Regions from separate parts of the Vibrio bathopelagicus genome, predicted to be linked through region 2. Evidence: predicted binding sites of a transcription regulator. Region 2 holds the regulator's gene; each other region holds the start of a gene.
What was found. The regulator PurR, encoded in region 2, represses purine synthesis genes. The targets are predictions, from matches to a motif close to TNANGNAAACGTTTNCNTNA.
Positions count from the first base shown of each region.

Region 1: a site for PurR is predicted at 1,692-1,711, ahead of purE (5-(carboxyamino)imidazole ribonucleotide mutase). Genes of this name have one in related genera too.
Region 3: a site for PurR is predicted at 2,292-2,311, ahead of purL (phosphoribosylformylglycinamidine synthase). Genes of this name have one in related genera too.

Region 1 is NZ_CP062500.1:3,580,334-3,584,644, reverse strand. Features, by position in the region: gene IHV80_RS16100 (5-(carboxyamino)imidazole ribonucleotide synthase) at 1-1,130, opposite strand, end outside; gene purE (5-(carboxyamino)imidazole ribonucleotide mutase) at 1,136-1,621, opposite strand; gene IHV80_RS16090 (L-threonylcarbamoyladenylate synthase) at 1,817-2,374, shown strand; gene hemF (oxygen-dependent coproporphyrinogen oxidase) at 2,394-3,311, shown strand; gene aroE (shikimate dehydrogenase) at 3,387-4,217, shown strand; gene IHV80_RS16075 (DUF1488 family protein) at 4,235-4,311, shown strand, end outside.
Region 2 is NZ_CP062500.1:2,409,058-2,413,368, forward strand. Features, by position in the region: gene elyC (envelope biogenesis factor ElyC) at 1-171, shown strand, start outside; gene torR (two-component system response regulator TorR) at 359-1,072, opposite strand; gene torD (molecular chaperone TorD) at 1,361-2,008, shown strand; gene purR (HTH-type transcriptional repressor PurR) at 2,326-3,330, shown strand; cyclic di-GMP riboswitch class I at 3,501-3,586, shown strand; gene IHV80_RS10610 (TfoX/Sxy family DNA transformation protein) at 3,714-4,304, shown strand.
Region 3 is NZ_CP062500.1:758,557-762,867, reverse strand. Features, by position in the region: gene purL (phosphoribosylformylglycinamidine synthase) at 1-2,117, opposite strand, end outside; gene mltF (membrane-bound lytic murein transglycosylase MltF) at 2,447-4,015, shown strand; gene IHV80_RS25305 (hypothetical protein) at 4,301-4,311, shown strand, end outside.

The DNA of each region.
Region 1 (4,311 bases), 1.2 Mb from region 2:
TACTTCATCTGCTCAGCAAACTCATGCACAGCAGGGTAGGCTTGTTTGTCGAGAATCTCTGCCAATGAGCATAACGTTCTTTGCAGTTCTGCGTTGTAGTCAGCGCTCACGTTGATGTGACCCATCTTACGACCCGCACGTTTCTCTTTACCATACCAATGAACATGACAGCCGCCTTGAGCAAGAATTGCGTCAGGTAGGGTATCTTCACCAAGGATGTTGATCATTGCGGTTGGACGAATCAGTTTAGTGCTGCCTAGTGGCATGCCACATACGGCACGTAGATGATTCTCAAACTGACAAGTCTCAGCGCCTTGTTGCGTCCAGTGGCCTGAGTTATGAACACGTGGTGCAATCTCATTAACCAGTAGTGAACCTTGAACATCAAAGAACTCAAGTGCTAGCACACCAACGTAATCTAAGCGATCAGCAATGGCAGTGAACATGGTTTTCGCTTGCTCTTGCAGTTCAATGTCATCAATCGCTGTCGATAAGCTCAACACGCCGTCGGTGTGAACATTTTCAGCCAGTGGGTACACTTGGATTTCGCCATTAGCGCCACGAGCACCAACAAGTGATACTTCACGGTCAAACGGAACGAACTCTTCAGCCACTATCGCTTGGTTGTCTGTTGCGGCAATGCACTCAGCCATTTCTGCCCAAGTCGTGTCAACATTGTCTAATGTCTTTAACCGCCATTGACCTTTGCCATCGTAGCCGCCAAGTGTGCTCTTCAATACCATTGGTAAGCCTACGTGAGCAATTGCAGCGTCAAAGTCTTCGCGAGAGTTAATCACGTAGTACTTAGCATTTTTCACGTTTGCTTTGTCTAACAGGGCTTTTTCAAGACGACGGTCACCGCCAGCTTTGATTGCTTCTGTTGTCGGTAAGAACTTACCGCTGCGCTCACACACCTCAAGTACATCGTGAGGGATGTGTTCGAACTCTGCAGTAATGACGTCCGCACGCTCAATCGCATTTTCTAAGCCGTTGCCTAGAATCGCTTGCGTTAATGGGTGAACAATATTTTTGCTGCCAACATCAAAAGCAGAAATTTCAATATTCAGCGGTGCCCCAGCTAGGGACATCATGCGAGCAAGTTGGCCCGCGCCTAACACAAGAACATGCATGGGAATTAGTCCTCAGCAGGGTTTGGATTAGCAAGAACCGTTTCTGTTTGCTCAGAGCGGAACGCTTCTACTCTCGCCATCACTTCTTCATTGTGTGTACCAATGATTTGAGCGGCTAGGATACCAGCGTTAGCAGCACCCGCTTCACCGATAGCCAGAGTACCTACCGCGATACCTTTTGGCATCTGTACGATAGAAAGTAGCGAGTCCATGCCTTTCAGTGCTTTAGACTGAACCGGAACACCAAGAACTGGGACGCTTGTGAAAGCAGCCGCCATGCCCGGAAGGTGAGCTGCACCGCCAGCACCAGCAATAATTACTTTAATACCGCGCTCTTTCGCACTGGTTGCGTAGTCTGCTAGCAACTGAGGTGTGCGGTGAGCAGAAACCACTTTTGTTTCGTACGCCACGCCAAACTGATCCAACATTTCTGCAGCTAGCTTCATTGTTGGCCAATCAGATTTAGAACCCATGATAATACCGACAGTCATCTCAAACTCCTTCAGGTACGATTTAATTAGTGATTAGATATTTTGCGCGCATTATACGGGTAAAATTGCTTGAGGAAAACGTTTGCGTCAGTCTAAGTTGTTAATTGATACATTTTATAAACAAATAGCTTTAGTCACAGTGAATGATAATTTGTACACTTAGCGAATTCGACAACAGAATTAATGAGGCACCCCGTGGATAACTTTCAACATACATTGCAGGCATTACAGCAAGGTGAAGTCATTGCTTACCCGACCGAAGGCGTTTTTGGGGTCGGTTGTGATCCCGATAATCCACAAGCCATCAAGAAACTGCTCGACTTAAAACAACGACCGATGGAAAAAGGGTTGATCCTAATAGCCGCAAGTTACGATCAGTTGTTGCCTTATATTGACGAAAGCCAACTGACTGAAGCGCAGTTAGCGACAGTGAAAGCAACATGGCCGGGCCCGGTTACTTGGATCATGCCAACCAGCGCCAAAGTAACAGACTGGGTCAGCGGCCAGTTCGATTCCATCGCGGTACGAGTGACGGATCACCCTTTGGTTCAAAGAATGTGTAGTGAATTTGGTAAGCCGTTAACCTCTACCAGTGCTAACCTAACGGGTGAGCCGCCTTGTATGACGACTGAAGAAGTCCAACAACAGTTGGGCCAACACTTAGTCGCGATTTTAGAAGGTCAAACGGGTGGACGTGAGAAGCCAAGTGAAATTAGAGATGCAAAAACGTCAAAAATATTAAGACAGGGTTAAACCCTGCAAAGGAATAAAGATGTCAGCAATTGATAAAGAAGCAGTAAAACAGTTTTTACTGAGACTACAAGATTCGATTTGCCAGCAGCTTGAGCAAGCTGATGGCACTGCACTGTTTGAAGAAGATGCATGGCAGCGTGAACCTGGCGAGCGTCTTGGTGGCGGTGGTCGAACTCGTGTTATGACCAACGGCGCGGTATTTGAGCAAGGTGGGGTTAACTTCTCTCACGTAGCGGGTAAGGCAATGCCTGCCTCAGCCACTGCTCATCGCCCTGAATTAGCCGGGCGTAAGTTTGAGGCGATGGGTGTCTCATTAGTTATCCATCCTAAAAACCCTTATATCCCAACCTCACACGCGAACGTTCGATTCTTCATTGCGGAAAAAGAAGGGGAAGACCCTATTTGGTGGTTCGGTGGTGGTTTTGATTTAACGCCATTCTATCCTTTCGATGAAGATTGCCAGTCTTGGCATCAAACAGCTAAAGATCTGTGTGCGCCATTTGGTGATAACGTGTATCAAGAACACAAAGAGTGGTGCGATAAGTATTTCTATCTGCCTCATCGCGATGAAACGCGTGGTGTTGGTGGCCTGTTCTTTGATGATCTTAACGAGTGGGGCTTTGAAAAGAGCTTTGCTTACATGCAGGCTGTTGGTGAAGGTTATGCCGCGGCGTACCTACCTATTGTAGAACGACGCAAAGAGACGTCTTACGGTGAGCGCGAGCGTGACTTCCAACTTTATCGTCGTGGTCGCTATGTTGAATTTAACTTAGTGTATGACCGTGGCACCCTATTTGGCCTGCAAAGTGGCGGGCGCACAGAGTCTATCTTGATGTCTATGCCGCCATTGGCTCGCTGGGAATACCGTTACGAACCACAAGCGGGCTCACCAGAAGCTCTGCTTTATAGCGACTACCTAAAACCTCGAGTTTGGTAGTTCTTCCTTCCTTATAGGGATAGTGATAGGGTCATCTATATAGATGACCCTTTTTTATTTCTGTTAGGTAAGGATATGACACAGCAAGTAGATCGTTATGCCGTTTTCGGTAACCCTATTGGGCAAAGCAAATCGCCATTCATTCATACATTATTTGCTCGCCAAACCAGCCAACAACTTACCTATACAGCACTCCAGCCAGAACAAGGCGAATTCATCACTGCTGCCAAAGCTTTTTTTAGCGAAGGTGGTCGAGGATGTAACGTCACAGCACCTTTTAAAGAAGATGCGTATCAGTTTGCCAATCGCCTGACTGAGAGAGCTGAACTAGCAGGTGCTGTAAACACACTTAAGAAGCTCGATGATGGAGAGATCATTGGTGATAACACCGATGGTGAGGGTTTAGTTCAAGACCTTCTTCAACATCAAGTTATGCTAGAAGGGGCTCGCGTTCTTCTGCTTGGCGCTGGTGGTGCTGCTCGAGGTGTTATTCAACCTCTTCTCGACCAAAAGCCACAACAGTTGGTGATAGCTAACCGAACCAGTTCAAAGGCTGAACTTTTGGCTGAGATGTTTTCTTCATATGGAAACATCAAAGGAATGGGACTGAGTGATGTTAATGAGGGCTTTGATGTCATTATTAACTCGACCTCATCTGGTCTAAGCGGACAACTTCCGGAAGTTTCTGATGTTATTTTCAATTCGAATAGTTCCGTTTATGACATGGTTTACGGATCTGGAACGACGGTATTTAATCAGTGGGCGTTAGATAAAGGTGTTCACGCTGCTTATGATGGTTTGGGTATGTTGGTAGGGCAGGCTGCTGAGAGCTTCATGCTATGGCGGGGCCTTCGTCCTGGAACAAAACAGATTTTAAGAGAATTGCGTAAAAATCTAGAGATGTAACAAGGTATTTATAAAAAATGAATCAATCAATCCTATTTCCGGATATCCAAGATTGGGATGAAGAGAATCAATCAATCATCTTCCCAGCACAGCA
Region 2 (4,311 bases):
CTCTATCTTGAACAGACAGAACGTTACTGGCATGAAACGATGGGATTGGTTTGGCAGAGCCTACGTGACTGGCTAGACACCAGTAATGACAATATTGAAGAACCTGTGGTTATCCCTGAGCCTTCTATTTTAGAAGAGGATAATGGTGTAGCTTCTGCAGCGCAGTCTTAATGATAGTTCTTGGTTTCAAGTAGCTGTTTTAGTGTCACTGCTTTCATGTAACGACTTTCGAGTCACTTATGAATCGTCAAGAAAACTATAAGCTCTAGAATGAAACGCAAAAAAAAACCGAGACATCAAGGATGTCTCGGTTTTTTTACGTTCAAATTTTGTTGCTAACTAGAACTCCCTAAGAGAATCAGTCACCAGCAAACATGTAACCTTCACCGTGAACCGTCACAAAGATTTGTGGGTTCTTAGGGTCAAACTCCATCTTCGCACGCATACGACGGATTAACACGTCAATGGTTCGGTCGTTTGGAGCATCCACTCGGTGGCTGATCATGTTCAAAATACGTTCGCGACTTAACACTTGGTTAGGGTAAGAAGAAAGCGCAACGAGCAGCTCATATTCCGCTTTAGTCAGCTTAACTGGCTCACCATTTTTACTTAAAGCACGACGAGGGATATCAAACGTCCACTCACCAAAACGAACCACAGATTCGTCTTCTACTTCAACAGTCGCACCAACCGCTGTTTTACGAGCAGCAGCAATACGCCAAAGTAAGTTTTTAACTCGAACTAATAACTCGCGAAGTTCGAAGGGTTTAGTAACATAATCGTCTGCGCCCATTTCTAGGCCTACAATTTTGTCGATGCTATCCGTGCGTCCAGTAACTAAAATAATCCCAATGTCCGATTGACTGCGTAATTCGCGAGTTAGCATCAATCCATCTTCGCCTGGTAAGTTGATGTCTAGCATAATGAGGTCAACGTTGTTTTCTTCCAACACATTTCTCATCTGAGCACCGCTTTCCGCTTCACTCACTGTGTAACCTTCGTTCTGGAAATATCCAACCAGCTTACTGCGGGTTACCACATCATCTTCTACGACTAATACGTGATAGCTCATCTACACCACTTTTCTTATTTAATAGTTTCAGTAACCATTCTATTCATAACTAGTAACAATTCTAGTGGTACAGCAGATAAAAGCGAGAAACATGAACCTTTTTTGATACAAGACAATCTAAAACCTTGCTATTTATCGTCCATGGCAATTCAATATAGGCATTACGACTAACGAGTCACTTTGCGTTCAGCAAATAACCTTGTTATTGAGCCTTGGTGTGCTTATGCCCAAATGACTTATCGATGCTTGGGTATATAAACATCACAAGACTAAATCAGGATCTATGAAATGAAAGATACGAAAGCATTCAACGAACAAAGAGCTGAAATATACTGGTGGCTATCAAGCTTGTTCGCTAAAGAGCTCACACAAGAAGAACTCGATCACTACCACTCTGTTGAGATTCGTTCTTTTCTGACTGGTTTAGGCGAAAACGAAACACTTAAGCCTGCGATTGATAAACTGGTAGACGCATTGAACCGTCTACAAACACGTGATGATGCCCAACTAGAACTGTCTGCTGACTTCTGCGATCTATTCTTAAAGACAGATAAACATGGTGCTCTACCTTACGCTTCAATGTACATCGGCGAAACGGGCCTGTTAAACGACAAGCCAGCTAAAGACATGGAAGACATCATGGCTAAGCACAACTTGGTGGTTAACAAAGATCTAAAAGAGCCAGCAGACCACATTGCTATCGAACTCGATTTCTTGGGTAATCTCATCATCCGTTCAAACGAAACTGAACTTGAAGAAGAATTAGAGAAATCGTTCGCTGTTCAACAGCAATTTATTGAACAACAACTTCTTACTTGGGTACCAAAGTTCAACGTTAAATGTCGTGAAATCGATTCATTCGGTTTCTATGCATCGGTTGCATCTCTTCTCGTTGCCTTCTGCAATCTGGACACTCAGTATTTAGCGGGTGAATAAGATTCGCTGATGATTAAGTAAACAAATTCAATAGAATGTGACAATTCACCCAGAAATCTGGGTGAATTTTATTGCGAGTAATTTCTAGTCAGTCTAAAATTGTGACCGCAAACGATAAAATATGAAACATTCACGAAATGCTATGCTTATTTAAGTTCAGAGCATTTCGGTGTTAAGACAAGCCGCTCAATAGCGGTTTTTTGTTTTTTAGCACTTTAATACCCCAAAGAGCCCTACAAATTTAAGCTCTTAGTTAGGTAGCTTAACGGCTACTTTATTCCGTACTTTGGGAAAGTAGCTTCTAATAGGATAAAACCATGGCCACTATAAAAGATGTCGCTCGCTTAGCAGGCGTATCAACTACCACCGTTTCTCACGTAATCAACAAAACGCGTTTTGTTGCAGAAGCGACTCAAGAGAAAGTAAACAAAGCCGTAGACGAATTAAACTACGCGCCAAGTGCTGTTGCTCGTAGCTTGAAATGCAATTCAACACGTACTATCGGCATGCTTGTGACTCAATCAACAAACCTCTTCTTCTCTGAAGTGATCGATGGTGTTGAAAGCTACTGCTACCGTCAAGGTTACACTTTGATTCTGTGTAACACGGGTGGTATCTATGAGAAGCAACGTGACTACATTCGAATGCTTGCAGAAAAGCGTGTAGATGGCATCTTGGTTATGTGTTCTGACTTAACAGAAGAACTTCGTGGCATGTTAGATCGCCATGCTGATATCCCAAAAGTTGTCATGGATTGGGGTCCTGAAACCTCTCAGGCTGATAAGATCATCGATAACTCTGAAGAAGGCGGCTATCTAGCAACCAAGTACCTGCTAGAACGTGGTCACACAAAGATTGCTTGTTTAAGTGGCCACTTAGACAAAGCAGCATGTGTAGAACGCATCGCGGGTTACAAACGCGCACTCAATGAAGCGAAGGTCGCAACCGACGAAAAGCTCATCATTGAAGGTAACTTTGAGTGTGATACCGCTGTACTTGCAGCTGATAAAATTGCTCAGATGGAAGATCGTCCTACTGCTGTATTCTGTTTTAACGACACAATGGCGCTTGGCCTAATGAGTCGTCTACAACAGCAAGGCATTCGCATTCCTGAAGATATTTCGGTTATCGGTTACGACAACATTGAACTTGCAGAATACTTCTCTCCACCATTGACGACGGTTCACCAACCTAAGCGTCGTGTTGGTAAAAATGCATTCGAAATTTTGTTGGAACGCATTAAAGATAAAGATCATGAAAAACGTGTCTTCGAAATGCACCCTGAAATTGTTGAGCGAAGCACAGTTAAAACGTTAAATTGATTGATAAATCGAGTTTAATTTCATTAAGCGCACCTTTGGGTGCGCTTTTTTTATAAGCAACTAAAATAAACCTAGTTGCATAACACCAAGATCATTAATTGAAGCAATATCACATTTTGAAATATCAGGTGTGAGCCTCATTCAACAAAAACTTTATTCTATTCAGTCAGTCACGCACAGGGCAAACCACTCGAAAGAGTGAGACGCAAAGCTTCCGGCCTAAACCACTCGTTGGTATGGTAGCGGGGTTACCGATGGCAAAATGCAGTAGTTACTAACAATTTAGTAATTTACGGCTTGTTGACAATTTAATTGCAACATTTTGCTAATCTCTCGGACCTGCTTATTTGGTGGCGTAGTTCAAATACACCGAGATAAATAACATGGATAAACCGATACTAAAGGACTCAATGAAATTATTTGAGCCCCTAGGAAAAATAAAATCACGCTCAATGTTTGGTGGATTCGGGCTTTTTGCTGATGACACTATGTTTGCTCTGGTTGTAAATGACCAGCTGCACATAAGAGCGGACAAAGACACAACAAAGCAATTCGAGCAACAAGGGTTTCAACCATACGTCTACAAAAAACGTGGTTTCCCTGTCGTCACTAAGTATTTCGCATTGCCGGAAGGCTTGTGGCAAGACCAAGAAAAGATCTTGCAGCTTGCTACGACGTCTCTGGGTTTTGCTAAAGATGAGAAAGCGGAGCAGTCTTCTGCTAAGCCAACTCGACTAAAGGACCTCCCTAACCTTCGATTGGCTACCGAGCGTATGTTGAAAAAGGCGGGGATCGATTCCGTAGAATGTTTATATGAATCTGGCTCTGTAAACGCATTTAACGCCATCAAGGAATCGCATGCATCCTCTGTCAGCATTGAGCTGCTTTGGGCGCTAGAAGGTGCGATCAATGGTACTCATTGGTCTGTTATACCGCAGCAACGTCGTGAAGAGCTTATCAGTCGCGTCAATTAATATTGTC
Region 3 (4,311 bases), 1.7 Mb from region 2:
AGTGCTACTGGCGTGCGCTCACCAAGAGACATCGCCTCACCGTGGTAAGAGTCGTAACTTGCTGCTGTTACTGCGCAGTTAGCTACAGGAACCTGCCATGGGCCAACCATTTGGTCACGAGCTACAAGGCCTGTTACCGAGCGGTCACCGATAGTAATAAGGAATGTTTTCTCTGCCACTGTTGGTAGGCGAAGAATACGGTCAACCGCTTCGTTTAGTTCGATACCAGAACGGTCAATCGCAGGATTGTTTGCTTTTAGCGTCTTAGCGTCACGGTGCATCTTAGGTGTTTTACCTAATAGGATGTCCATTGGCATGTCGATTGGCGTGTTGTCGAAGTGAGAATCTTCTAATTTAAGATCACGTTCTTCTGTTGCTTTACCAACCACTGCGTAAGGTGCGCGTTCACGTTTACAAATCGCGTCGAATGTTGCCATGTCTTTATCAGCAACCGCCATTACGTAGCGCTCTTGAGATTCGTTACACCAGATCTCAAGTGGGCTCATGCCCGGCTCATCGTTTGGCACGTCACGTAGGTTGAAGATACCACCACGTTCACCATCGTCTACTAGCTCAGGAAGTGCATTCGAGATACCGCCCGCGCCCACATCGTGGATGAATGCGATTGGGTTCGCATCACCTAGCTGCCAACAACGGTCGATCACTTCCTGACAACGACGCTCCATTTCTGGGTTTTCACGTTGTACAGAAGCGAAATCTAGATCTTCTGAAGAAGAACCAGAATCCATTGAAGATGCTGCACCGCCACCAAGGCCGATGTTCATCGCAGGACCACCTAGAACGATTAGGCTTGCACCTACTGGGATCTCTTTCTTCTGAACATGATCATCACGAATGTTACCTAGACCACCAGCCAGCATGATTGGCTTGTGGTAACCACGTACTTCTTCACCTGCGTGAGAATTTACTTTCTCTTCGTAAGTGCGGAAGTAACCTAGTAGGTTTGGACGACCAAATTCGTTGTTGAATGCCGCGCCACCAAGAGGACCTTCAAGCATGATATCCAATGCAGTAACGATACGGCTTGGCTTACCAAAGTCAGTTTCCCAAGGTTGAACGAAGTTCGGGATCTTAAGGTTAGATACAGAGAACGCTACAAGACCAGCTTTTGGCTTACCACCGATACCTGTTGCGCCTTCATCACGGATTTCACCGCCTGAACCTGTTGATGCGCCCGGCCATGGAGAGATTGCCGTTGGATGGTTGTGCGTTTCAACTTTCATCAAGATGTGTGTTTTCTCTTGGTGATAGTTGTACTGGCGAGTTTCTGGATCTGGGAAGAAACGACCGACTTCAGAACCTGTCATTACTGCTGCGTTATCTTTATAAGCAGACAGAACGTGTTCTGGTGTCGTTTCAAAAGTGTTCTTAATCATCTTGAACAATGATTTTTCTTGCTTAACGCCATCGATAGTCCAATCAGCGTTAAAGATCTTGTGACGACAGTGCTCTGAGTTCGCTTGTGCGAACATCATTAGCTCGATGTCAGTCGGGTTACGACCTAGCTTCTCAGTGAAGCTTTCAAGAAGGTAATCGATCTCATCTTCTGCAAGTGCAAGACCTAAGGTAACGTTTGCTTTTTCAAGCGCTTTACGTCCACCAGTTAATAGGTCGACTTCCGCATAAGGAGCAGGCTCAGCAACCGTGAATAGTGCCACCGCTGATTCGAAGTCAGTGAAAACCACTTCCATCATTCGGTCGTGCAGGATTGCTTTCACCTCAACAAGTTGAAGCTCAGAAAGTTCAGAAGAAGTTTCAATATAGAAAGCTGTACCGCGCTCTAGACGTGACACTTTAGCCAGTCCACAGTTATGTGCGATATCAGTAGATTTTGAAGACCAAGGCGAGATAGTGCCTGGACGTGGCGTTGCAAGCAGCAATAAACCTTCTGGTTCATGCTCTTCAATCGTTGGACCGTAAGTCAGTAGCTTTTCTAGCTTCTCAACTTCAGACGCATCTAGGTCTGCCGTTAAATCAGCAAAGTGGGCAAACTCAGCGTAAATACCTGTTACAGGTAAGCTTAATTCACGACAAAGCTCTAAAAGCTTGTTAACACGAAACTCAGATAGAGCTGGGGAGCCACGCAAAATTCTCATGTGCTTAGGTCTCTTATGCAGTTGATTAAGGTGATATTGGAATAAATTCAGTGGGTTATAGGAACAACCTAACTGTTTTCTTCGAAGCTATTCCCGAAGGTTAACAAACCTATGCCGATTCCACCTCTTCAATGCGAGCGCATTATAAAGCATTTCTTTTTGTGACGTAACACCAAAAGCAACCGTTTGCGTTATTTTTTTCATCTAACGATATAAATAACAGTTTTGCTGCATTTATCAGCACTTTTACAACTGTTTAAATAAACCTGCTTTGCCAGCCTTGCGGTGTTTGGTATAAAGGGGCTTCCACTTTTCGAGATTTCATTTTGATGCATAAAATTACGCTGATCTTTTCGTCTAAATTCCTTTTGCTCGCTATCGCTCTGTTCGGGATAACTGGATGTCAGATTGAGTCTGAACCTAAAAGTGTTCTTGAACAGATACGAGATCGCGGCGTTCTGCGTGTCGGCACACTGAATAACCAACTCTCTTATTACATTGGTCCCGATGGCCCTGCAGGCTTAGATTACGAACTGGCTCGTGAGTTTGCTGAAGAGCTCGGTGTAAAGCTTGAGGTTAAACCAGCATACCGCTTATCCGGCCTATTCCCAGCTTTGAAGAAAGGCGAAATCGATCTTATCGCGACCGGATTAACACAAAACAGTAACCTGACACGTGCGTATCGCGCTGCACCTGCTTATTACTATGTAAGCCAACAAGTCGTGTACAAGAAAGGTCAATGGCGACCAAGAAACCTCGATCAACTGATCAAGTTTGAGAACGAGCGTCAGGCCGAGTTTGTAAAAGAACAATCTGAATCAGAAGAAACGGCACCAAATGAAACACTGACGCCATCTTTAGTTGTGGTGAAAGACTCACACTTTGAACCAACACTAAAACAGCTTCAGAACATACACGATGACTTTATCTACGATGCGGTCGGTAATGCGGACATCAATGACCTGCTAAAAGAAGTATCAACCGGAGAGCGACTATTTACCGTTGCAGACTCCATTGAGCTCTCATTGGCGCAACGTTTATACCCTGATGTAGCTCTTGCTTTCGAACTCACCGAAGACCAACCTATCTCTTGGTACTTAGAGCGTTCAGAAGATGAAAGCCTGTATGCGCTGCTGATTGAGTTCTTCGGTAACCTTAAACAGTCTGGTGAACTGGCTTCACTGGAAGAGAAATACATCGGCCACATTGGTACCTTTGACTACGTTGATACTCGTGCCTTTATCCGCGCATTGGATAGCAAGCTACCTAAATGGTCACCACTGTTTCAGCAATACTCGCAAGAATTTGATTGGCGCTTGATTGCTGCTTTGGCATACCAAGAGTCACACTGGAACCCAGTCGCGCGTTCTCCTACTGGTGTTCGAGGCATGATGATGTTGACGCTGCCAACCGCGAAGAGCGTAGGTGTTACCAATCGCCTTGACCCTAAACAGTCAGTACAAGGCGGTGTCGAGTACCTGCGCCGTATCGTTAACCGAGTTCCAGACTCTATTACTCAACATGAAAAGATCTGGTTTGCCCTCGCGTCATATAACGTAGGTTACGGTCACATGATGGATGCTCGCCGCTTAACCAAAGCACAAGGCGGCAACCCTGACGCTTGGGGTGATGTAAAAGATCGACTTCCTCTGTTGAGACAGAAGAAGTACTACAGCCAAACTCGATACGGCTATGCGCGTGGTGATGAAGCAAGAAATTACGTTGAGAATATTCGCCGTTATTACCAAAGCATTATTGGCCACGTTAATAAGCGTAACAAAGAGGAAGAAGCCAATCTTGAAGGTTTGGTTGTTATCCCACCTTTAGAGGTTTCAGGCGCTGAATCAACAATCAGTGCGGCAGAATCCACAATGAACGACTCTGAGCCGTCCAAATAAACAAAAAAGAGCAATGCCACTTAGCATTGCTCTTTTTTTAGCTAGCTGCTGCTGGTTAACATTGATACACAAAGTGACCGTTAAGTTTGAAATGTCATATTGCAGTAACAATCGAACTTTATAACGACACACCATAAACAACATTATGACCTGTTGTATTCAGACTCTGGTCATTGCGATGACTGTTCAGGAAAGTTCGCGACAGAGCTCATAAATCAAATAACCACTATAATTAAAACTGAAGTCATAATTACAAAGCCAGACGACAATAGGAATTCAATGAAGATGATGAACAA